4 regions of the Priestia sp. YIM B13490 genome follow, and region 3 is predicted to be linked to each of the others. Evidence: riboswitches for the same ligand, from Rfam matches in the RefSeq annotation. Region 3 holds a riboswitch; each other region holds the start of a gene.
What was found. A riboswitch is a leader RNA that binds a small molecule or an ion and turns the genes downstream of it on or off. The one in region 3 is predicted to bind cobalamin.
Positions count from the first base shown of each region.

Region 1: another riboswitch for cobalamin. It lies ahead of nikA (nickel ABC transporter substrate-binding protein); the one in region 3 lies ahead of ACFX4R_RS13985 ((2Fe-2S) ferredoxin domain-containing protein).
Region 2: another riboswitch for cobalamin. It lies ahead of ACFX4R_RS22070 (cobyric acid synthase); the one in region 3 lies ahead of ACFX4R_RS13985 ((2Fe-2S) ferredoxin domain-containing protein).
Region 4: another riboswitch for cobalamin. It lies ahead of ACFX4R_RS10755 (ABC transporter substrate-binding protein); the one in region 3 lies ahead of ACFX4R_RS13985 ((2Fe-2S) ferredoxin domain-containing protein).

Region 1 is NZ_JBHZOT010000009.1:33,711-39,675, forward strand. Features, by position in the region: gene ACFX4R_RS22450 (hypothetical protein) at 247-405, shown strand; gene ACFX4R_RS22455 (tautomerase family protein) at 573-962, shown strand; gene ftsZ (cell division protein FtsZ) at 1,322-2,326, shown strand; cobalamin riboswitch at 2,329-2,518, shown strand; gene nikA (nickel ABC transporter substrate-binding protein) at 2,663-4,204, shown strand; gene ACFX4R_RS22470 (GNAT family N-acetyltransferase) at 4,276-4,803, shown strand; gene ACFX4R_RS22475 (CitMHS family transporter) at 5,115-5,965, opposite strand, start outside.
Region 2 is NZ_JBHZOT010000008.1:154,232-160,196, reverse strand. Features, by position in the region: gene ACFX4R_RS22085 (nitroreductase family protein) at 1-441, shown strand, start outside; gene ACFX4R_RS22080 (APC family permease) at 868-2,439, shown strand; gene ACFX4R_RS22075 (YdcF family protein) at 2,498-3,061, opposite strand; cobalamin riboswitch at 3,209-3,388, shown strand; gene ACFX4R_RS22070 (cobyric acid synthase) at 3,481-5,007, shown strand; gene ACFX4R_RS22065 (FecCD family ABC transporter permease) at 5,213-5,965, shown strand, end outside.
Region 3 is NZ_JBHZOT010000003.1:787,771-793,735, reverse strand. Features, by position in the region: gene ACFX4R_RS13995 (M42 family metallopeptidase) at 1-956, shown strand, start outside; gene ACFX4R_RS13990 (hypothetical protein) at 1,307-1,465, shown strand; cobalamin riboswitch at 1,612-1,790, shown strand; cobalamin riboswitch at 1,909-2,088, shown strand; gene ACFX4R_RS13985 ((2Fe-2S) ferredoxin domain-containing protein) at 2,190-2,570, shown strand; gene cobJ (precorrin-3B C(17)-methyltransferase) at 2,584-4,206, shown strand; gene ACFX4R_RS13975 (sirohydrochlorin chelatase) at 4,225-5,136, shown strand; gene cobK (precorrin-6A reductase) at 5,133-5,900, shown strand; gene ACFX4R_RS13965 (precorrin-8X methylmutase) at 5,906-5,965, shown strand, end outside.
Region 4 is NZ_JBHZOT010000003.1:170,280-176,244, reverse strand. Features, by position in the region: gene cobD (threonine-phosphate decarboxylase CobD) at 1-120, opposite strand, end outside; gene cbiB (adenosylcobinamide-phosphate synthase CbiB) at 95-1,081, opposite strand; gene ACFX4R_RS10760 (adenosylcobinamide amidohydrolase) at 1,086-1,694, opposite strand; gene ACFX4R_RS10755 (ABC transporter substrate-binding protein) at 1,783-2,742, opposite strand; cobalamin riboswitch at 3,001-3,133, opposite strand; gene ACFX4R_RS10750 (thioredoxin family protein) at 3,225-3,539, opposite strand; gene ACFX4R_RS10745 (YpjP family protein) at 3,728-4,330, opposite strand; gene ACFX4R_RS10740 (class I SAM-dependent methyltransferase) at 4,714-5,490, opposite strand; gene ACFX4R_RS10735 (BrxA/BrxB family bacilliredoxin) at 5,625-5,965, opposite strand, start outside.

The sequences.
Region 1 (5,965 bases), on a different contig from region 3:
TTATCGTATCTAATTATCCTTCTTCTCAAACAATAGCGAGAAAAGAAGAGAAAAGCAACGAATTTAAATATATTTGGCTGTGAATAATAAATTGAAGCGCTACATAGTCCACTTATTTGACAAAACATGCTAAAATAACTGGTGATAACCTGCATGTGCTGCTGTCTATACAAAAGAACTGGATCAAGGTTTCTCAAAAATCATTTACACACTGCTGACATTTTGATGAATAGGAGAGGCTACGTGATGTCTAAAAGTGATCATGAAAAGCAACAGATGAGTCGGGCTGATATGAAAAAACAAGCCAAAACATCCTCGCAAAACCTTGTGATGAACGTACTCATTGCCATTGTATCTGTATGTATTTTAGCTCTTATTATAAATGTTTTTGTACTAATGAAATGAGCCGTTATACTGCTCATTTCTTTTTGTTAAGTTGAGCTTTTATTGAAGCATTTGAGGTCTCTTTCACTAGAGAGCACATTGTGAATAGCATATCTTTTTTTTACAAATGATAGTTGTGATATGATGAGGCAATAATATATTAGACAAAAAGCTGGAGGTTACTTAGTATGCCATTACTTAGATTTGATGTAATAGAAGGAAGAGATGAAAAAGAGTTAAAAACATTACTAGACGCTGCTCACCGAGCGATGCTAGAAGCCTTTGGCGTCCCGGAGCGCGACCGTTATCAAATTGTACATCAGCATCCTGCTCATGAAATGATTATTGAAGATACAGGTCTTGGCTTTGAGAGAAGCAAGGATTTGGTTATTATAAGTGTAACGAGTAAACAGCGAACAGAAGAGCAAAAGCAAGCACTTTACAGATTAATTGTAAAAGAGCTTGGAGAGAGTTGCGGCATTCAGCCAAACGACATTATGATTTCGATTGTTGAAAACGGTAATGCTGACTGGAGCTTTGGCATGGGAGAGGCTCAATTCTTAACTGGGAAATTATAAAACGGTTTATTATCTAGAGAAGCCCTTATTTCTAAGGGCTTTTTCTCATTTTGTCTATAAAAATATTATTCTCTTAGTCACATCTTACTCAAAATTAAATACAGACATCTGTCAAATGAATGATACAATAAGCTTATATGCCATTTTGAGTGGAAAAACCATAAAAGAGTTCGGCGTACTAATTTTAGAACAACAATAAATTTACATAAAGATGTAAAGATTTAAAGGTTAAAAGAGAAGTGTATAAAATCTGTAAAACAAAAGAACAGTTACGCGTTAAACATAGGAGTAAAAGGTTCTTCACGTGTTTTTTCGGATAATAAGAGAAAGTAATTTTGATCATTGAGGAGGAACTTAGAATGTTTGGATTTGATGCAGATGTATCGCCATTAGTGCGAATTAAAGTAATTGGGGTCGGCGGTGGAGGAAATAACACCGTTAACCGTATGATTGAACACGGTGTACAAGGAGTAGAATTTATCGCCGTTAATACGGATGCTCAGGCGCTTAACTTATCTAAAGCAGATGTGAAAATGCAGATTGGTGCGGCCTTAACGCGAGGATTAGGTGCAGGAGCTAATCCAGAAGTGGGAAGAGAAGCAGCCGAAGAAAGCAGAGAACAAATTCAAGAAGTACTGCAAGGCGCAGATATGGTATTCGTAACAGCTGGCATGGGCGGAGGAACCGGTACTGGAGCAGCTCCGGTTATTGCCCAAATTGCCCGTGAACTAAATGCTTTAACAATTGGAGTAGTCACTCGCCCGTTCAAGTTTGAAGGAAACAAACGTACGAAGCAAGCAGTAGGCGGTATTACTGCGATGAATGAATCGGTAGATACCCTTATTGTGATTCCAAACGACCGCTTGCTTGAAATTGTCGATAAAAAGACGCCTATGCTTGAAGCATTCCGTGAAGCAGATAATGTTCTTCGCCAAGGTATTCAAGGTATTTCAGATTTAATCGCTGTTCCGGGGCTGATTAACCTTGACTTTGCTGATGTAAAAACAATCATGTCTAATCAAGGATTTGCGCTTATGGGTATCGGACGAGCTTCTGGATCAGACCGGGCAATTGAAGCAGCGAAAAAAGCGATTTCTAGTCCGCTGCTAGATGCATCGATTGATGGAGCAAGAGGCGTGCTGTTGAACATTACGAGCGGCAGCAGCCTGAGTCTTTACGAAGTACAGGAAGCAGCAGATATTGTCACGTCTGCTTCTGATCAGGACTTAAATATGATTTTTGGGTCCGTGATTAATGAAGATTTAAAGGACGAAATGATGGTAACCGTTATTGCCACTGGATTTGATGATGAAGATGTTTCACCATCAGCTTCTACTTCTAGAGTTTCAAGAGCACGCTACTAAATTAAATAACCAGTTTTTATGGTGGCAATTGTTTTTCAATTGCCTTAAAAGGGAATCGGGTGCAAATCCGGAGCGGTCCCGCCACTGTAACAAGGAGCCTTATGTCAAAAAGCCACTGTCTATTTAGAGACGGGAAGGCGGTATAAGGCAATGACTTGAAGCCAGGAGACCTGCCATAAATCGCAGCACACAATAACCTACGAGGATAGGGAGGTGTTTTGGCAGAATCAAAAATAAGATAAACAAGGGATACGTTTATCTGAATTTGTTTTGAAGACAAGCACTTCTTTTTAGAAGTGCTTTTTTTGTGTATTAAAATAGAAGGTGGAAAAATCAATGATAAATAATAAAAAACTCGTATCTATGATATTTCTTGTGTTACTTTGCCTCACTGCTTGCGCTCCTAATGAAGAGAGCATAAGTATAAAAGAAAGAAAGAAAACGGATAAAAGTGTGACGTTTTTATTTAATTTTACATCTGCAACGCTTGATCCTCATACGGATGATAATTATACAGCAGTTCGTGCGGGAGTAGGGGAGACGCTTGTTAAAATCAGCAATGATTTAAAAATAAAGCCCTGGCTTGCTGAAAAGTGGAAAACGGAAGATAACGGTCTTACGTGGACATTTACGATAAGAAAGAATATTACGTTTCAAAATGGTAAAGCGCTAGATGCAAATGCCGTTAAGTCTTCTCTTCAAAGAACGATAGATCAAAGTTATGCGATGAAAAACGCTTTAAATATTAAAGAAATCAAAGCGAACGGTCATGCGCTGACAATTACATTAAAAGAACCAATGCCTAAATTTCCTTCTGAGTTAGTGCATCCAAACACAGCTATTATAGATGTTGATGTTTCTAATATAGCTAAGAAGCCTATTGGCACAGGTCCATTTCAAGTTTTGACTTTCGATCAAGGAAATCAAGTGAAGTTAGAAAGATATGAACATTATTGGAATGGGAAAGTAAAATTGAAAAATGCGATCTTTGCATTTAACGAAGATGCTAATGCGCGAGTTGCGGCTCTTCAGTCCGGAACAGCCGATATTATTTATCGCCCGCCTTTAGAAAGTTTGGGCACTTTACAAACAGATCCGTCTTTTAAGGTAAGTGGAGTACCCAGTGTGCGTACACATTTATTACTTTATAATCAAACCAATGACGCATTAAAAGACGAAAATGTAAGAAAAGCTATCGATACCTTACTGAACCGAAAAGAAATTGTCAGCAGCATCATGAACAATCAAGCGGCAGCAGCTCGAGGTCCATTTTTATCCCAATTTCCTTTTGCTGATAATAATGCTAATGAGCAAAGAGGTATGCCATCTGCTAAAAAATATTTAGAGAAAGCAGGCTATCAAATTAAAAATGGCAAAACAATCAAAAATGGAAAGCCATTATCGCTCTCTCTTGTCACATACAGCTCTCTGCCAGAACTTCCTTTGATTGCTCAGCTTATACAGTCTAATGCGAAAGAGTTAGGAATTACTATTAAGATTCATCTCGTTGAGGACAGCGATGAATATGTAATGGCAAAAGACGATTGGGATTTAGCACTGTACAGTCTTATCACTGCACCTAGAGGAGATGCAAGCTATTATTTAAGTACGAACTATTTGCCGGGCGGTGGTTTAAATGCCAGCCGGATTGATGATGAGAAGCTAACAAAAATGATTCAGCAGTTAAATTTAACCGTAGATGACGCAAAGCGAGATCAGTTAGCTAAGCAAGCAACCGCTTTGATTAATGCAGAAATGCTGACGTCATCGATTGTACATCCAAACATTGTTGTTGCTTATAATCAAAAGGTGAAAAACTGGACCACAAATCCAAGCGAGTATTATATGCTGACTCAGCATTTAGACGTAACGCCATAGTCAATATTGTGTTGTTCCTATAGGAAAAAGAGAAAGTATACAATGATAGATCAAAGGATGTGACAGTAAACGTGCAAGAAGTACCAATGTATCAAATTAAAGAAGTAAAAGAAAAGGATGCTGAAGTGATTCAGTTTGTCATGAATATGCGGAATGAGCTATTTCCTATGATGGAAAAAAATCAGCTTCCTGTGGATTTGCTTCATTTTAATGAATATTATGTTCAAGCGAAAGGCGCTGCTTTTTTTGCAGCTGTCACGGAAAATCAACAAGTAATTGGAACAATTGGTTTATACGCTTACGATGGAAGGTTTCATGCATTAAAAAAGCGATATGAACATAAAACTGCAGCCGAGATTGTAAAATGCTATGTCGATCCAGCATACCGGCGTCTAGGCATTGGACAGCAGCTGTTAAAGGCAGTGGAACAATTTGCTCAAAGTCATTTTTATGACACGTTGTATCTGCATACTCATCCTTTTTTACCGGGGGCTATTCCATTCTGGACTTCACAAGATTTTATCGAAAGGCTTGCTGAACAGGATGAGCCATGGAATACGCTGCACATGGACAGAAAAATACAACCGGTCGTAATGTAACGATATTATACAGTAATTACCATAGAATCTAGATAAGAGCTCATGCTATAATGAGCGTACTTACATTTATAGCCTGTAGGGCAAGTCCTTACAGAAAAGAACCGCGTTTCGAATTGGCTGAAACGTGGTTTTTTTCTACGAAAAACAAATAACAAAATATTTTTAAAAATATCTATGAAATCGCTTTCAAAATAATGAAATATATTATATAATTACTAATGTTGTGTTGTACTTTGTTAGTGTTAAATCAATATCCTACATGTGTGAGCCGATTGCCTTATGGTAGTCGGCTTCCTTTTTTATGGTAGAGTCTAAAAGGAAATAGCATTCGTTAAAATGGCTGTAATTGTCATCACAATAGTTGTTCCAAAGGCCCACTTGAAAAGAAACTTTTGATGCTCCCCGAAATCTACTTCAACCAGCCCAATCAGAATGAAAGTAGCGGGTACTAAAGGAGATAGGGGAAACCCAGTTGTGGAATGTCCCAATAAAGCTGCTCGTCCTATTTCTACAGGGTCTACACCAAAATTAGCTGCTGTATGGCTAATAACAGGTAAAATGCCAAAATAATAAGCATCAGGTGAAAATACAAAGCTAAGAGGAAGGCTCGTTATTGCTACAACTAAGGGAAGGTGAGGGCCCAGCCATTCAGGAGTGAGGCTGACAATGGTATTAGCCATGGCATCCATCATTTTTGTTTCTGTAAAAACGCCTGTAAAGATTCCGGCTGCAAAAACCAACGTACTAACCATTACAAAGCTGTTTGCATGACTTAAGATTCTTTCCTGCTGTTCTTTTGGATGAGGAAAATTAACAAATAAAGCAATGGCAAAAGCAATAGCAAATAAAATAGGAATAGGGAGTATGTCTACGACCAAGAGGGTCATTAAGCACAGTATCAATAAGGCATTAAACCAAAAGAGTCTAGGTGGCTTCCCAGGGGTCTCATGAACTGAAAGCTGTTCAGCAAAAGCCATTGATGAACCTTTTAAATGAATGGTTCCTAAGCGCGCTTTCTCTCTCTTTCCGAGTAGATATGCTGAAAATAAAGTCCACATCAATCCCGCTGCCATAGCTGGAATAAGAGGGTTAAATAGATCTGATACTTCTAATTGCAAACTTGCTGCGGCTCTTACGAGAGGACCTCCCCAAGGAATCATAT
Region 2 (5,965 bases), on a different contig from region 3:
TTATTTGGCGAACAGCATGATAAAGTATGGGATATTACGAGAGAAACGCTTCGTAAAATTGTTCCAGCTGAAAATTTTTCAGATACGGATCAAAAAATGAACTTATTCGGAAGCGGCTATGGAACAGTTCTTTTCTTTGAAGATCAAGAAGTAGTGGAAGGGCTCCAAAAGCAGTTCGCATCTTACAGCGAAAATTTCCCGGTTTGGTCTAACCAATCATCAGGCATGCTGCAGCATGTGATTTGGACAGCGCTTGAGCTCGAAGGCCTAGGAGCAACATTACAGCATTACAATCCATTGATTGACGATGAAGTAAAAGCAGCTTGGAATATTCCAAGCTCATGGAAATTAATTGCCCAAATGCCATTTGGTAATCCTGTGTCACCTGCGGGAGAAAAAGAATTTCAACCGCTAACTGAACGTGTAAAAGTATTTAAATAAGCAAAATAAGAGGTACGGACAAAATTATTTTAGTTGAAGCAAAATCCGAACGATAAATCGTTCGGATTTTTTCATTGGTACGGCAAGCGTAGGTGTTGCGTATGTAGCTGCTTCTAGCGGTTGATTTCGTTATGTCTCAGCCTCTTTTTTTTCAGCAAATAGTTTGAATATTCTTTTATGTTTAACCTAAGAAAAATGCGGTTAAATAGGAGGAGTAGTCCTCAAATCTTCTGTGGAATTTATGCGCTATACATAAGCAATTCAACGATGTTTTACAAAAAAATAAAGTTTTTAACTTGGTTTTTTAGAGAATATTTGTTAACATATCCACTTGTGAGGTCTTAGTAAGAGGAGGATGATGTAAAGAATCCCATATCGGACGCAAGGGCGTAGATATGTGGAGTGGGAATTTTAAAGGAGGATTTTATGTCTGATCAAGGAAATCAAGGAAAATTTAAAAAATCAATATCGTTACTTGACCTAACGTTAATTGGGATGGGAGCTATTTTTGGTTCCGCCTGGTTATTTGCGGTTAGTAACGTAGCGTCAAAGGCTGGTCCGGCCGGAAGTTTTTCGTGGCTGATTGGCGGAGTCATTATTTTACTTATCGGTTTAGTGTATGCTGAACTTGGAGCAGCGCTGCCGCGTACCGGTGGAATTATCCGTTATCCGGTTTACTCACATGGTCATTTAGTGGGTTACTTAATTTCATTCATTACCATTATTGCTTACACAAGTTTGATTGCCATCGAGGTAACGGCTGTACGTCAGTATGTTGCGTTTTGGCTTCCTGGTCTAACTAAACATGGTTCTGAATCGCCTACTACAATCGGCTGGTTATTTCAGTTCGCGTTATTAACGCTATTTTTTATCATTAACTACGTAAGTGTAAAAGCATTTGCTAAGTCAAATGTCATTATATCTGTGTTCAAATATGCGGTTCCTCTTACAATTATCGTCGTGTTGGCTTATCACTTTAAATCAGCTAACTTTACAACTGGCGATTTTGCTCCGTTTGGTTTTAATGGTATCCAAGCAGCCATTTCAACAGGTGGCGTTATGTTTGCTTACCTAGGACTTCACCCTATTGTTTCTGTAGCCAGTGAAGTTAAAAACCCGCAGCGTAATATTCCAATCGCGCTCATTATCTGTATTGTACTTTCAGCGATTATTTACACAGCACTGCAAGTATTGTTCATTGGTAACATCCCGGCTGATATGCTATCAGGAGGATGGGGAACAATTCAAGAGCAATTCTCTTTACCATTTAAAGATATTGCACTTATTTTAGGCCTTGGCTGGTTAGTAACGCTTGTTATTTTTGATGCTATTTTATCACCAGGCGGTAACGGGAACATCTTCATGAATACAACTTCTCGTTTAGTTTATGCTTGGTCTCGTAATGGAACATTATTTAAACGTTTCTCAAAAGTAGATAAGAAAACAGGAATTCCACGTGCGTCACTATGGCTATCATTTGGAATGTCCGTATTCTGGACACTGCCATTTCCTTCTTGGGAAGCGCTAGTAAACGTATGTTCAGTGGCACTTATTCTGTCTTATGCGATTGCGCCAATTTCAGCTGCTGCATTCAGAGTAAATGCAAAAGACCTTAAAAAACCTTTTAAATTAAAAGGCATGAGCGTTATTGCTCCTGTTTCATTTATTTTCTGTTCATACATCGTATATTGGTCAGGGTGGACGACAATTTCTTGGCTGCTAGGATCACAGCTTCTAATGGTTGTTATCTACGTAGCGTTTAAGAAATACGTACCAACTGACGTTGTAAAATTTGCACAGCAGCTTAAATCTGCTTGGTGGCTAGTTGCTTATTATATTATTATGCTTGTTATCTCTTATCTAGGTTCATTTGGTGGAGGACAAGGTGTGCTAAGCAACCCGCTTGACTTAATTTTAATTGCCCTTGTTTCACTTGGTATTTTCTACTGGGCGAAATACACAGGTTTACCAAAAGCAGTTATCGATACAGATGATTAATAAAAAACACGGCATGAATTCATGCCGTGTTTTTTATTTGTAGAGCTACTTACTCTATTTATTTATCAAACAGCCATGTTTTTAAAATAGCAGCATACTCACGAAAGTAGGCTTGAAGTTTAATTGAATTTGGTGTTTTTGCACCTAAAGGATAAACGTCAAAGCCTTGACGTTTGGCAATAATAGAGGCGCGAAATAAATGAAAATCACTGCTAACAAGTACGACTTTTTTGTGTTGAATATCAACTTTCTGTTTAGTGAAAGTAAAATTCTCAAAAGTAGAAGTTGACTGATCTTCTTTTATAATTCGATTCTTCTTAATTCCTTCTTTCCGCAGAAAACGATAGGCTGCCTCTGCTTCAGAAATTTCTTCATCGGATCCTTTTCCGCCCGTTACGATAACTTTTGTTTGTTGATTTGCTTGTAAATAAGATAAGGCCGTCTTTACTCGTTCTTTTAAACTAGGAGACATTTGGTCACCATCTACTTTAGAACCTAAAATGAGCACATAATCTGCGTTTTGTGGAACAGGCTTGTGAGCAGTTTGATACATACAAAAAGATGTGATTGCTATATAAAGAACAAACACGCTGATAAAGACATAAATGATTTTTTTCTTCAACTGTGAGCACCTTCCTAGCTATTCCATAAGATGTTTGGAAAATAATTGTTATTATAGCATACGAGACCCAAATAAGTATAAACACAGTAATATATAATAATAGAAGAAAATCGTTATTGTGAATGGTTATAAAATTCGTTACAATAAAGAATAAATAATTTTAAAAGTGCCTCTAAGGAGGATAATAGGGAAATCGGTGTAAATCCGGTGCAGCCCCCGCTACTGTAAATGTGGATGAACCTGCAAAGACCCACTAGTCAAACTAGGAAGGGTGCAGAAGTAAAATGAAGCATAAGCCAGGAGACCTGCTTTTAAAAACCCCTTATTTTTCGGTGGGAGAAATAAGTCAAGACAATGTGTTAATGAGCGCATGACCAAACCTTGACTTTTACAGTTAAGGTTTTTTTATGTGGTAGGGAGTGGGAAAAGTGAAAAAAGGAAAACCGCTTATGATTCAAGGAACGCACTCAGACGCTGGAAAAAGCATGATTGCTACAGCATTTTGCCGTATTTTTAAAGAAGACGGCTATCAAACTGCACCGTTTAAATCGCAAAATATGGCGCTTAATTCATACATTACAATGGATGGAAAAGAAATTGGCAGAGCGCAAGGAATTCAAGCAGAAGCGGCTGGAGTAGAAGCAACAACCAATATGAACCCTATTTTAATTAAACCTACTCGTGATCATGAATCTCAAATAGTTGTTCACGGAAAACCGCTACGTAATATGTTTGCTTTTCAGTATCGGCAAGAATTTTTTAATGAAGGTTTGAACGTTATCACGGAAGCTTATAAAGAGCTTGCCAATCATTATGATCGAATTGTGATTGAAGGCGCTGGAAGTCCTGCCGAAGTCAATTTGAACGATCGAGAACTCGTAAATATGCGCGTTGCAAAAATAGCAGAAGCGCCTGTTGTGTTAGTAGGAGATATTGATAAAGGTGGCGTTTTCGCGAGCCTAGTGGGTACTCTTCAATTGCTTCCAGATGAACACAAGTCTAGAGTTATCGGAGTGTTAATTAATAAATTCCGAGGAGATTTAGAACTTTTAAAACCAGGGTTGAAGTGGTTTGAAGAATACACGGGTGTTCCGGTTCTAGGAGTTATTCCTTATATGAACAACGTGGAAATTGATGCGGAAGATTCGTTATCACTTAGAAATTACTCAACGCTTGTGAATCCCTTAAAAGAAATTGATATTGCGGTCATCTCGTACCCGCGCATCTCAAATTTTACAGACATCGATCCTTTAAGCTTAGAAGAAGACTGTCACGTGAGGCTTGTAACCAAGCCGTCGCAATTAGGTACGCCTGATTTAATTGTTTTGCCAGGAAGCAAAAATACGATTGAAGATGCTCAGTTTTTACAAGAAAGCGGCCTGGATCTAGCCATTAATCAAGTCTTGAACACAACGAACGTTCACGTCATTGGCATCTGCGGAGGATATCAAATGCTAGGGGAGACAATTACAGACCCTGATGCAGTAGAATCTCGGATTGAGTCCATTAAAGGGCTGGGCTTGCTTCCAGTGGAAACGGTTATGACAACCAGCAAAAAAACAGAAAGAGTTTCTGGGTATGTCCAGTTAGAAAATGAAAGAGTTTCGATTGAAGGCTACGAAATTCATATGGGAAAGACGGTTTCTAAGAGCACCACGAAAGCTTTTGCAGTGGTAGAGCATGAAAAAGAAGGAACGGTTAAAGACAATGTCATTGGCACGTATGTTCATGATGTGTTTCATAACGATTCTTTGCGCAGAGCTTTGCTTAATCAAATTCGTAAACATAAAAAATTGCCGCCTATTACGGACACATTCAACAGTCGCCTGCAAAAAGAGGAGTCTTTTTCAAAAGCAGCAGCATATGTGAGAGAAGCCGTAGATATGGAAAAGCTGTATCAGTTAATAGACAACTATAAAAGTCCGGAGCAAACACAAAAAGTATAGCTTGTAGAGGCTTTCGCTTGTTTTTTTACCAAGAACTTTAGTACGCTATTCTACGTTGCACAGTTCAACAGTCTAGCACTCGTAACAAATAAAAGATGATTGTTTCCAACTTAATGCATGGTGGAAGCATGGTTTATGGACAGGAAAATGAATGGTTAATGTAATATAAAACATCACGCCTCGTTTCCTAGAGGAGCTGAACGTATTGATTTTTAAACGTATTTTTTTTAACAAAGCATCTATTTTATACATAGTCAGTTTATTTATTGTATGTACTTCGATAATTATGGGCGTATTTATTGGTACAGTTTCGTTAACCGTAGGAGATACAATCAAAATTATTATTGGCCACCTTACCGGGCTATCCTTATATCACGGTCCGGAAAACATGGATTTAATCATTTGGCAAATTCGTTTTCCAAGAGTACTGGTGGCATTTTTAGTAGGAGCTTCGCTTTCAATAGCAGGGGCTGCCTTTCAAGGGCTATTAAGAAACTCGCTTGCCGATCCTTATACGATTGGGGTTTCCTCAGGTGCAACCCTTGGCTCTGTCATGGCAATTTATTTTCATTGGAGTATTTTTGGTTTGTCTATCTTCACGCTGCCTGTAGTCGGCATTGTATCTGGTTTTATTACTCTTCTTTTAGTTTTTGGTATTACAAAACTCGCAAGCGGCAATTTGGCCAATGAAACCATCATCTTAGCGGGGATTATTTTATCATCCTTTATGAGCGCGCTTATTTCATTAATTGTGGCTCTTTCTCCCGAAGAAGATGTAAGGCAGGTTTTATATTGGCTAATGGGAAGCGTATCAATGAGAGGATGGTCTCATATTCAAATTTTAGGGCCGTTCTTTTTGATTGGTACAATTATGCTGTTGTTACATGTAAAAGAGCTGAACGGCTTAGCATTTGGCGATCAATCCGCTCAGTTTATGGGAATAGACGTAAAGAAGAAA
Region 3 (5,965 bases):
TCGAAGACTATATAAAAGAGCTAAATATTCAAACGTACCGCAATCGAAAAGGAGGCTTAGTCGCTACTATTCCCGGTAAAGATACAGATCACCACCGCATGCTGACGGCTCATGTCGATACATTAGGTGCTATGGTAAAAGAAATCAAACCGAGTGGACGTCTGAAAATCGACTTGATTGGAGGGTTTCGCTACAATTCTATTGAAGGAGAATATTGTGAAATTGAAACTTCATCAGGAGAAGTATTTACAGGAACCATCCTTATGCATCAAACATCTGTTCATGTGTATAAAGATGCAGGGAAAGCTGAGCGAAATCAAGAAAATATAGAAATTCGACTGGATGAAAAAGTACATAGCGCAGAAGATGTTCGCAGCCTTGGAATTGAAGTAGGCGACTTTGTTTCGTTTGATCCTCGTGTAGAAATAACAAAAAGCGGTTTTATTAAATCTCGTCATCTCGATGATAAAGCAAGCGTAGCTTTATTGCTCCAGCTCATAAAAACAATTCAAGAAGAACAGATCGAACTGCCATACACTACGCATTTTCTCATTTCAAATAATGAAGAAATTGGATACGGAGGGAATTCGAACATTACGCCTCAAACAGTAGAATACTTAGCGGTTGATATGGGTGCTATGGGAGATGGACAATCTACCGATGAATACACCGTGTCTATTTGTGTAAAAGATTCAAGCGGCCCATATCATTACGGTTTGAGAAAGCATTTGGTGGAGCTAGCTAAGCAGCATGATATTCAGTACAAATTAGATATTTATCCGTTTTACGGATCAGATGCTTCTGCTGCTATTCGTGCCGGACACGATATCGTACACGGCTTAATTGGTCCAGGAATTGATTCTTCTCATGCGTTTGAGAGAACGCATCAAGATTCATTAAACCATACGTATAAGCTTCTTTATCACTATGTGCAGTCGAACATGGTTCTGCTTTAAGAAAGCAATATTTAATTAGTGTATTTTTATGCAAAATAAAGAGCAGGACGGGATTGTGATGTCTGTACTTTCCTTTCCTAAAAAAGAAGCCGGCTGTCCGGCTTCTTTTTTTAATAAATACTATATATTTTTTACTGGTGAAGCAACAGTTGGTTAAAAAAGCACCTTTTTAAAGAGGTATAATATTGCTTAAACCTTTTGTACATTTTGTTCATTTACAGAAGTTAAAATGTTTTTAAATTTTTAAAAGTTTCTTGTGACAAGTTTTGTAGAATGGGTTTTCAAAAGGAAATGGTTTCGGCATAATGTGGATATAGCGATCACTACAATAATCGGAGGCGAATCTTTTCATGTGGGTACTGACGGTATATGCTGGAAAAGAAATGAAAATGTTTGAATTTGAAACTGAAAAGCAGGCGAGAGAAGCTTTTGCCAAAACAAATGGCTGTAAAGTTCTTTCAGAAGTGGTGTATTATAATGATCCTCATTTAACATTAGTAGCTATATAATGAAAAAACAAGAGCTGACTTTATGCTCTTGTTTTTTTATAGGTGCTTGTATCTTCCGAAAAGAATAGAGTTGAAATAAAAAAAAATGTACGCTATGATATGGTAGTTACTTCTATTATTCTGATAGTTTAAAAGGTTCATATATATCAAACAGCAACAGTAAAGATGCCAAGAAGGCTTAATAGGGAAACTGGTGAAAGACCAGTACTGCCCCCGCAACTGTAAGTGTGGACGAACGAGTATAACCACTGTGAAAAAATCACGGGAAGGTTCTCAAGTAGAATGATACACAAGTCAGGAGACCTGTCTTTATTGTGAAGTTTCTATTTCTCCGGGGAGCGGGAAGGGAAACGTTGGCTTAAAGTGGCATTCGTGTACACTCTTATTCTGACGTTTTACCCGCTCGCATATTAGCGAAGCGGGTTTTTCTCGTATCGAAAAACTACATATCGTGCAAAAAAGGTGCGCAATGTTCACATTGCGTTAAATGGGAAGTCTGGTGTGAAGCCAGCGCGGTACCCGCCACTGTGAAGAGGAGCTGATTGCATATGCCACTGTATTTGGGAAGGCGCAATCAAGTGATGAATCGAAGTCAGGAAACCAGCCTTTTTCTAATGCGAAGCTTACCCTACGGGATATAGGTGGAAGTGCAAAAACTTAGTTTGAATTTTCTGCGCCTCTATCATTGATAGAGGCGCTTTTTTTAGTAAAGGAGCGAATGAGTGTGACGACGTGGAACTTAAACGGAACAAAACATCACGTATTGATTTGTAATGGAAGCAGCTGTATGAGAAAAGGTGGAGAAGAAGCCACACAAGCTATTCGAAATAAAGTGACGGAACTGGATTTGGATGAAACGGTTCATACAACGCGTACGCGCTGTAACGGACGATGCAAAGATGCTCCTGTAGCTATCGTCTATCCTTCAGGAGATTGGTACAAGCAGGTCACTGAAACCGTGGCTCACCGGATTGTCGAAGAGCATTTAGCAGGAGGCTGCAGTGTAAAGGAATCGCTTATTTATGAATATGATCAAAATGGTTTCGTTTCTCCGGAAAACAGTGACTCCATAGAAGGAATTGACAAAGTAAAAAGTAACGCATAAAGGAGGAGCTAGCATGAAAGGTAAACTGTTAGTTATTGGATTTGGGCCGGGGAGCTTTGAACATATTACACAGCGAGCAAGAGAAGCCATTCAAGAAAGTGATATGATCATCGGTTACAAAACCTATGTGGAATTAATTCAAGGACTGTTAACGAATCAGCAAATTATTAGTACGGGAATGACCGAAGAAGTAAGCCGTGCACAGGAAGCTGTAAAGCAAGCCGAAGCAGGAAAAACCGTAGCTGTCATTTCGAGCGGAGATGCAGGAGTATACGGAATGGCAGGCCTTGTATATGAAGTGTTGATTGAAAAAGGCTGGAAAAAAGAAACGGGCGTAGAGCTGGAAGTAATTCCTGGCATTTCGGCTATCAATTCATGCGCATCTCTCCTTGGAGCGCCCGTGATGCACGATGCTTGTACGATTAGTTTAAGTGACCACCTTACGCCGTGGGATCTAATCGAAAAAAGAATTGAAGCAGCTGCACAAGCAGATTTTGTAGTGGCTTTTTACAACCCAAAGAGCGGAAGACGAACAAGACAAATTGTTGAAGCGCAAAGGATTCTATTAAAGTACCGTTCTCCTGATACGCCTGTTGGTCTTGTGAAAAGCGCTTATCGTGACCGTGAAGAAGTCGTAATGACTAACTTAAAAGACATGTTAAACCATGAAATAGGCATGCTGACTACCGTTGTTGTCGGAAATTCATCTACGTTCTTTTACGACGATTTAATGATTACACCGCGCGGGTATCAGCGGAAATATACCCTCAACCAAACGGAGCAGCCGCTAAGACCGCATCAGCGACTTCGAAAAGAAGCAGAACCATGGGCTCTCGATCAAGAAGAGACTGTAGAGCAAACAGCTTCAGCAATTGAAGCAGTTCAGACCAAACCAGAAGAAACAGCAACTTCACGAGCTCTTGCAGAAGAAGCGCTTCAAGCAATTTTAGGTGAAACCACTTCTGGGGTCGTACACCAGCCAATACAGTCAATTTTCGAAGTCGCGGTTAGTCCAGGACTTGCCAATAAGAAATTCACGCCTGTTCAAATGACAACACTAGCAGAAGTTGTTGGTGAAAAAGGTACGATGGAGTATACACCTGACCATCAAATCAAACTTCAAATTCCAACAGCCCAGCCAGATGTGATTATTAAAAAGCTCCAAGCAGCTTCCTTTTTACTATCTCCGGTCGGAGACGTGTTCACAATTAAAGCGTGTGATTTTTGTGATGGAGAAAAAAGCGATGCTATTCCACATACGGAAGAATTACAAAAACGCCTCGGGGGAATGGACATGCCAAAAGAGCTGAAGCTTGGTATTAATGGATGCGGTATGGCCTGTTATGGCGCAGTTCAAGAAGATATCGGCATTGTCTATAGAAAAGGTGCGTTTGATTTATTTTTAGGAGCTAAAACGGTTGGACGAAATGCGCATTCAGGTCAAATTGTGGCGGAAGGCATAGCACCCGATGACATTGTTGAAATAGTGGAGAACATTGTCCATGAATATAAAGAAAAAGGTCATCCTAATGAGCGATTTCATAAATTCTTTAAGCGTGTGAAGAACGTTTATGGATTCGACTATCAAGATATAACACCAAAAATAAAAGTAGAACCAGCTCCGTGTGGAGATTAAAAAATGGGAGGGCATTATATGAAATCAGTTTTATTTGTCGGTCATGGAAGCAGAGATCCTGAAGGGAACGATCAAATTCGCGAATTTATTTCGACTATGAAGCATGATTGGGACGCATCTATCTTAATAGAAACGTGTTTTCTAGAATTTGAACGCCCAAATGTAAGTCAAGGCATTGATACATGTGTGGCAAAAGGAGCAAAAGATGTAGTTGTAATTCCAATTATGCTCTTGCCTGCTGGCCACTCTAAAATACATATTCCGGCGGCTATAGATGAAGCTAAGGAAAAATATCCACACGTAAACTTCGTATACGGACGTCCCATTGGCGTTCATGAAGAAGCCCTTGAAATTTTAAAAACGAGATTACAAGAATCAGGAGAGAATTTAGAAACTCCAGCTGAAGACACGGCTGTTATCGTCTTAGGGCGAGGGGGAAGTGATCCTGATGCAAACAGTGATTTATATAAAATTACGCGCCTTCTTTGGGAAAAAACAAATTATAAAATCGTTGAAACTTCTTTTATGGGCGTGACCGCTCCACTGATTGATGAAGGCGTGGAGCGATGTTTGAAATTGGGCGCTAAAAAAGTGGTTATTCTCCCGTATTTCTTATTTACAGGAGTATTAATTAAGCGATTAGAAGAAATGGTGAAGCAGTATAAAATGCAGCATGAAAACATTGAGTTTAAGCTCGCCGGCTATTTCGGTTTTCACCCAAAACTGCAGACAATTTTAAAAGAACGTGCTGAAGAAGGATTAGAAGGTGAAGTGAAAATGAACTGCGATACGTGTCAATATCGCCTTGGCATTATGGAGCATATTGATCACCATCATCATCACGATCATGACCATGATCACGGACACCATCACCACGATCACCATCATGACCACGATCATCATGAAGATAAGGTCGGCGAGCTAAAATGATTTTATTGTTAGCCGGAACTAGCGATGCACGTGCATTAGCCGTGCAAGTGAAAAAAGCAGGTCATGAGGTTACGGCAACGGTTGTAACCGAAAACGCAGCTATCGAATTACAGCGTGCAGAAGTGAAAGTGAAAATTGGACGTCTCACAAAAGAAGATATGATGGATTTTGTAAACGAACATCGTGTAAAAGCTATTGTGGATGCAAGTCATCCTTTTGCAGAAGAAGCATCTAAAAATGCTATCGGCGCGGCTGCTGAAACAGCGATTCCTTACATACGCTATGAGCGGGCTTCGCAGGCTTTTACCTATGATAATATGACAATGGTTTCTACGTATGAAGAAGCAGCAGAAGTAGCAGCTGAGAAAAAAGGAGTTATTATGCTGACAACAGGCAGCAAAACGCTGCAGGTTTTTACAGAAAAGCTGCTTCCTCTTTCAGATGTACGGCTTGTTGCTCGTATGCTTCCAAGGCTGGATAATATGGAAAAGTGCCAGCAATTGGGATTTTCGCAAAAAAATATTATTGCTATTCAAGGGCCGTTTACAAAAGAGTTTGATCGAGCGCTGTATAAGCAATACGGAGTGACGGTCATGGTCACAAAAGAAAGCGGAAAAGTTGGATCTGTGGATGAAAAAGTGGAAGCAGCTAAAGAGTTAGGCTTAGATATTATTATGATTGGGCGACCGAAAATTGAGTATGGAACCGTGTATTCCACTTTTGAAGAAGTGGTTCATGCTTTAGTAAACCAAAATAGGAGTTGATTGAGATGGATTTTCGTACAGAATTTAAACCGTTAACTGTTCAGCCTCAGCAAATAGAAGGAAAA
Region 4 (5,965 bases), 620 kb from region 3:
CACAAGGGGAGCCCCTAAAGGATTTGTATTCACGCTAAAGTCTTTTATATGCGACAAATTCTCGGCCCCTATTGCTTTTAAAAAGACATTAGGATTAGCTCCATGTGTAGGTAATAGCACTAATAACTCCTCCTAACAAAAGATATAATAACCACGTAGCATAGACCGTCCTTTTCATAATGAAAACAGCTTGTTCAATATGACCGGCTTGCAGAGGAATGAGTGGTTCACCCATTTTTGCACGATTAGATTCTATGCCTTTATATGTATTAAGCCCGCCGAGTTGAATACCTAACAGAGCAGCCACTGCGCTTTCCCCGTATCCGCTATTTGGGCTAGGATGCTTCTTAGCATCACGCTTAATCAAACTCGTTACATGCCCAAGAGAATACTGGCTTTTTGCTACATTAACAGCCGTCATCACCACTGCAGTTAACCGACTTGGAATATAGTTTAATACGTCATCGGTTTTTGCACTAAAGTAGCCGAACAGAAAGTAGCGGTCATTTTTGTACCCAACCATCGAATCACATGTGTTAATAGCTCGGTAAAAAAAGGCTAGGGCTCCTCCTCCTATAAATGCATAAAAAAGCGGAGCTGTAATACCATCACTTGTATTTTCAGCCACGGTCTCTACCGTCGCTCTGGCAATTTCTCCTTCTGACAAACGATCTGTATCTCGTCCCACAATCATACTTACTTCATATCTAGCTTTCTCCATATCTCCTAGCTGAAGCGGCTTTTGTACCTTATAAGCAGCTTCGCTTAAAGAACGAGTGGATATAGTAGTCGCAATCATTACGCTCTCTACTAAAACACCTGCTATAAAATGAACTCCGTACAAAGCATGGAGGAACAAAAAGGGAACAACTCCTGCGAGCACAGCCATACTTATCACAAGAAGTAATCCTTTGAATCGTTTTCCTGCACCTTTATTTAATCTAGAATCTATCCAATAAATCCATTTGCCAAACCAGCGAACGGGATGCGGCCAATTTTCGGGATCGCCTATAATTCGGTCAATTAGTAAAGCAATCGTCATGGCCGTCATGTGTGCAATTATCGCTTGTGTAATACTCATTTCTTCACCTCTTTCCCTTAAGTCCCTGCTCTAAGCTTATTTTCACCAGCTTGGCTACCGCTTGCCCTAAAGCGGTCATAGAGCCTGCATATTCATATAATGATCCTTGCTGAGACGCTGCAACTGAGATGCTGTCCGTAGATGTTCCCGTAGCAATCGTCTTTGTAGCCGGATCTATGACACCCAGCTGTGACAGCGTTTTTGTTTTAGCTTCTGTGGCCGCAATAAAAAGCTGTAAAAACGCTGCATCCGTAAGCGTACCTTCCACGAAAAAAAACATATTAATTGTACCAGGAGAGGAATAGAACGGGACAGCTTCGTCAGCTGTAATATCTACTGCGTTTCCTATTCCAGCCGTTATCACGGAAGCTACTCTTACTCCGTAGCCTTCATAACAGTAAACCGCTCTTTCTTTTAACCACACGGCTGTCATCAACCCTACGATTTGCTCATGGCGCACATTTTCTTTCATCAAATATTGCTCATACTCCAAAGAAGGAGTATCTGAATAATAGTCTTTGTGAACAAATCGATTGTAAAAGGTGTCCGTTTCCGTAATGCCTGTTCCTAAAACCCCTGAGCTGTATGTTTTATAAGAAGTCTCGGTTTTCATGATTAAAAGCTCAGGCCTTTCTTCAATTTTAAGATGTGAAAAGGGACCAATCCCCTTTTCAATTCGAACTGGAATATGGTCCCTCTTCTTATTTATTGTACACCTCAGGGTATACTGCTTTTGCTAAGTCCTCTAAGCCATCTACAATACGAGGTCCTAAGCGATTGATTTTGTTTTGATCAACCTTCTCGATGTTACCCTCTTTTACAGCAGTCATGCTGCTCCAAGCGGGACGCTTCATAATCTCATTTTTGTCTGCATCATACGTTGCGATAATAACGTCAGGGTTTAACTTAACAACTTGCTCTTCAGAAAACTTAACCCAACCCTTTTCACTAGCTGCTACGTTATCAGCACCGATCATAGTAAGCATTTCGTTCATGAACGTACCTTTTCCTGTTGTATAAATCTCAGGAGCTCCTGATACCTCTATCCATACTTTTTTACGATCTTCTTTTGAAATCGTTTTTGCTTTTTTCTCAATTGAAGCTACTTTTTCTTTCATGTCTTTAATTGTTTGATTAGCTTCTTTTGTTTTACCTGTTAATTTACCGATTTGCGTAATAGAATCATAAACCGTATCAAACGTTGTTGAATCTTTTACAACAAATACCGGAATACCCGCACTTTCAATTTGTTTAAATACTTCATCCGAAACGCCCATACTTGAAGCGTGTGCCAGCACTAAATCAGGATTTAAAGCAATAACTTTTTCCGCATTAACGTTCATATCTCCTACCTGCGCTTTTTTCTTTACGCTTTTAGGATAATCATCGTTGCTTGTAACACCGACTAATTCTTTTTCAAGGCCAAGGGCATATACAATCTCCGTATTACTTGGCATTAAGGAAACAATTTTCTTAGGCTGTTTTTTCAACGTAATTTCTTTATCACGCGCGTCTTTTACCTTCACTGGAAATGCAGCTTGTGACGTTTGTGCCGTATCTTGCTTCGTTTTTTTATCACTGTTGCTTTGGCTGCCTGCACCGCATGCAGCAAGTACGATGACTAACAGTGCAATAATGGAATACGAAAGCCATTTTTTCATCTAAATACTCCCCCTATATATTGTTCATTGTGAATACGAAACCTCCACGTTAAAGAAAAAGCAAATGATCATGCAAAAAGCAGCGCTATCCCGTTTTTCCGCTTTGACTATGTATACTGCTCGCCGGCAGCTTCAAAATAAAAAAGCTTTACTTTCAATTGAAAGCAAAGCAGGTAACGTCAAGATAAGCAGGAAAAGAATCCGTTCACTATACTTGATATGTATGTTCATTACCCTGCTTCACCCTTCCTCGAAGGTTTCACAGCTAACAATAAGGCAGGTCTCCTGACTTACGCACAAAGCGCTTACAGTGGCGGGACCGCGCTGGTTTTTCACCAGACTTCCCTTTTCACTCAATCTTTAAATTGAGACCTTATTGCTTTACGATTATTCACTTGTCCTAGTATACCCCACTCATGGAAAAATGGAAATAGCCATTCTCACAAAAAAAAGCTGCGAGAATGCTCTCGCAGCTTAAGGGATTAAAGAGTTGCTAAAAATTCACGGACCGCTTCAGGCGTTTTAGCATTTGCACTGTGCAAGTGTGCAATTTTTTCACCGTTTTTATATACAAGAAGAGAAGGAATACCCATTACATTGTTTTCAGCAGAAAGTTCTTCAAACTCATCCTTGTCAATTTTAAACCATGCTTTATCTGTATTTTCATCAACGATTTCATCAATGAACATATCCAAACGTTTGCAATCAGGACACCACGTTGTCGTAAAAATCCCAACGCTTAGTGTTTCGTTCTTAATTTGTTCGCGAAATTGTTTTTCTTCCGTAAATTGTTTCATTGTGTTACCTCCAGCATCTATTCGTTCCTTCTCACTATTCTATGGTAAGAAGTCTGACTTCATTATAAACGATTTTTTTATCGTTGTGCTAATGTTTCAGCTTATTTAGACCCTAACGGTTTTAGACGTAAAAAAATGCTAGCTTAAAAAAGCTAACATTTCGAAATCGCAGAATGTTGTGTCTATTATCAGCTAAACCATTTAGGCGGCATGTTTCGGTTCCAATAAATTTTCCCTAAATCATAATGCTTCTGAAAATTATCTGCAGCCGCATGATAGTGAAAATTAAACCAGTATCCATCTTTTGGAGGATTTTCACGCCGTACATGAAATCGTATTAAGTCCTGACCGGTTTCCCGGTCATATACATGGAAAATCTTTTCACCGTAGCCAGCAGCAGGATGCTCGCTTATCTCGAGATTCTGAATTGACTGTTCACGTTCAGTGCCAATGTCGGTCAGCACTTCTTCAATTTTAGGTAACACTGCTTGACGAAATTCATCTTCAATGACAGGTCCAATTTTTGTTCCGAATTTTTCCACTGACTGTTTTTCAGCTGATTCCATTGCATACGTAACAAATGATGAAACGTCTTCATATTTTGGTTCTTCATATGGCAAATGAATATCTTCTATAACAGCTGTGACAGGAGTTGTTTCTCTTACATACCCTGCTTTATGTTGCTTGTCCGCTTTTGCATCATCAACGTATAAATATTCTGGTGGAGTGACAAGCCCAAATGTAAATACTGTAATAAATACAACTAGCATTCTTTTTATCCATCTAGGCATTCGTATCTTTCCTTTCTCATCTTTTCCCATATGGTCTTTTCATATCGTAAAATTCATTGTTATAACTCACTAGGTATTGTAACATACTTATTAATTTTTTACCTATATTTGCTTATTCATTTATGCTGCCTACGGGCATTCGAAGACTTTTTAGTTAGCACCTTCCTTCTTCTGTTTGAGGTTGTCACACCGAGCGGAAACCTATACAAGATATTCCTTTTTTGCTGGATGCTTAAACACAAAAGTATTTTTATGTTCAAAAATATATCATACTTTTATGAACTTTAGATGAAATTCATAAAAAAAACTTCCAAAACTTTTTAATTCCTAAAAGGTTTTGGAAGTCTTTTCAATGATCAGGATTCGTTTTACTTTTTTGTTTATTATTGTATATCAATTGTCCCATAATGAAATTTTGATGTTTTTCGTTTTTGTACGATAAATCCATGTTCTTCAAAACGACTGCTTTTCCAATGATCTTTTAGCACGATCTTTTGTTTGGCTACTCTTTTTGCTTCTTGTATAGCCATTGGCGTTAGCGTAGTATACAGTGCTATTGCTTTAATACCGTTAATTCCATTCGATTCATCAATTTGCTCTTGAAACATAGGATCAAAGTAGACAACATCAAAAGAATTATCTTCACAACACGCCAAAAACGATTCGAAATTTTGATGAACCACGTTTATACGCTTCATTGCATCGTTCAACTCTTGTACGTCACTTTCCCAATTTAAAAGTCCTTGTTTGACTAAATAAGCTACATAGCGGTTGCCTTCTAGTCCGACAACTTTCCCGCTTTTCCCTACCGCTGCGCTCGCCATCATACTATCCGATGCAAGACCAAGTGTACAGTCAAGCACGCTCATTCCTTTTTCCAAACTAGCAGCTTCAATAAACGGATCAGGTTCTCCTCGCAGCCATCTCTTCACTCTAAACATAGCGGAATTTGGATGAAAAAAAATAGGTTCCTCTTCATTTTGGACATGCAATTCTACTCTATTCTTACCGACAACCAGCACGTCTGCAGCTTGAAGATTCTGAAGATCTGCAACGGATTTCTTCTCTCTTACTACAAAAGGTATACTTAAATCAGCGGCTACTTGTTTGGCTTTTACAATCATCTGTTCATTTGTTCGACCAGCAGTCGTAACAATCACTTTCATAACTCCCCCTACACTGTTTGGCTATTTACATAAAGAAAAAGGATGCCGATAGACATCCTTTTTCTTATAAAGTATATGCGATTTTTCTCTAAAAATCTATATACTAGATGTGACAAAAGCAGGACATTTTATGAACAGTGCTGCTTAAAGCCATTTAAAATGTTTTCAAAAATAACTTCTAAAGGCTGACCTTCAATTTCATGTCGAGGAATAAAATGAACGACTTCTTTTCCTTTTAAAAGCGCCATAGACGGTGATGAAGGCTCAATGTCACCAAAATATTCACGCATTTTAGCTGTTGCTTCCTTATCTTGGCCGGCAAAAACAGTTACCACTTGATCTGGTTTTTGCTCAGACTGTAAGTACGCTTGCGTTGCTGCAGGACGTGCTAAACCGGCAGCGCATCCACAAACTGAATTAACGACAACAAAAGTTGTTCCTTCTACGTTTTCCATAAAATCAACTACGG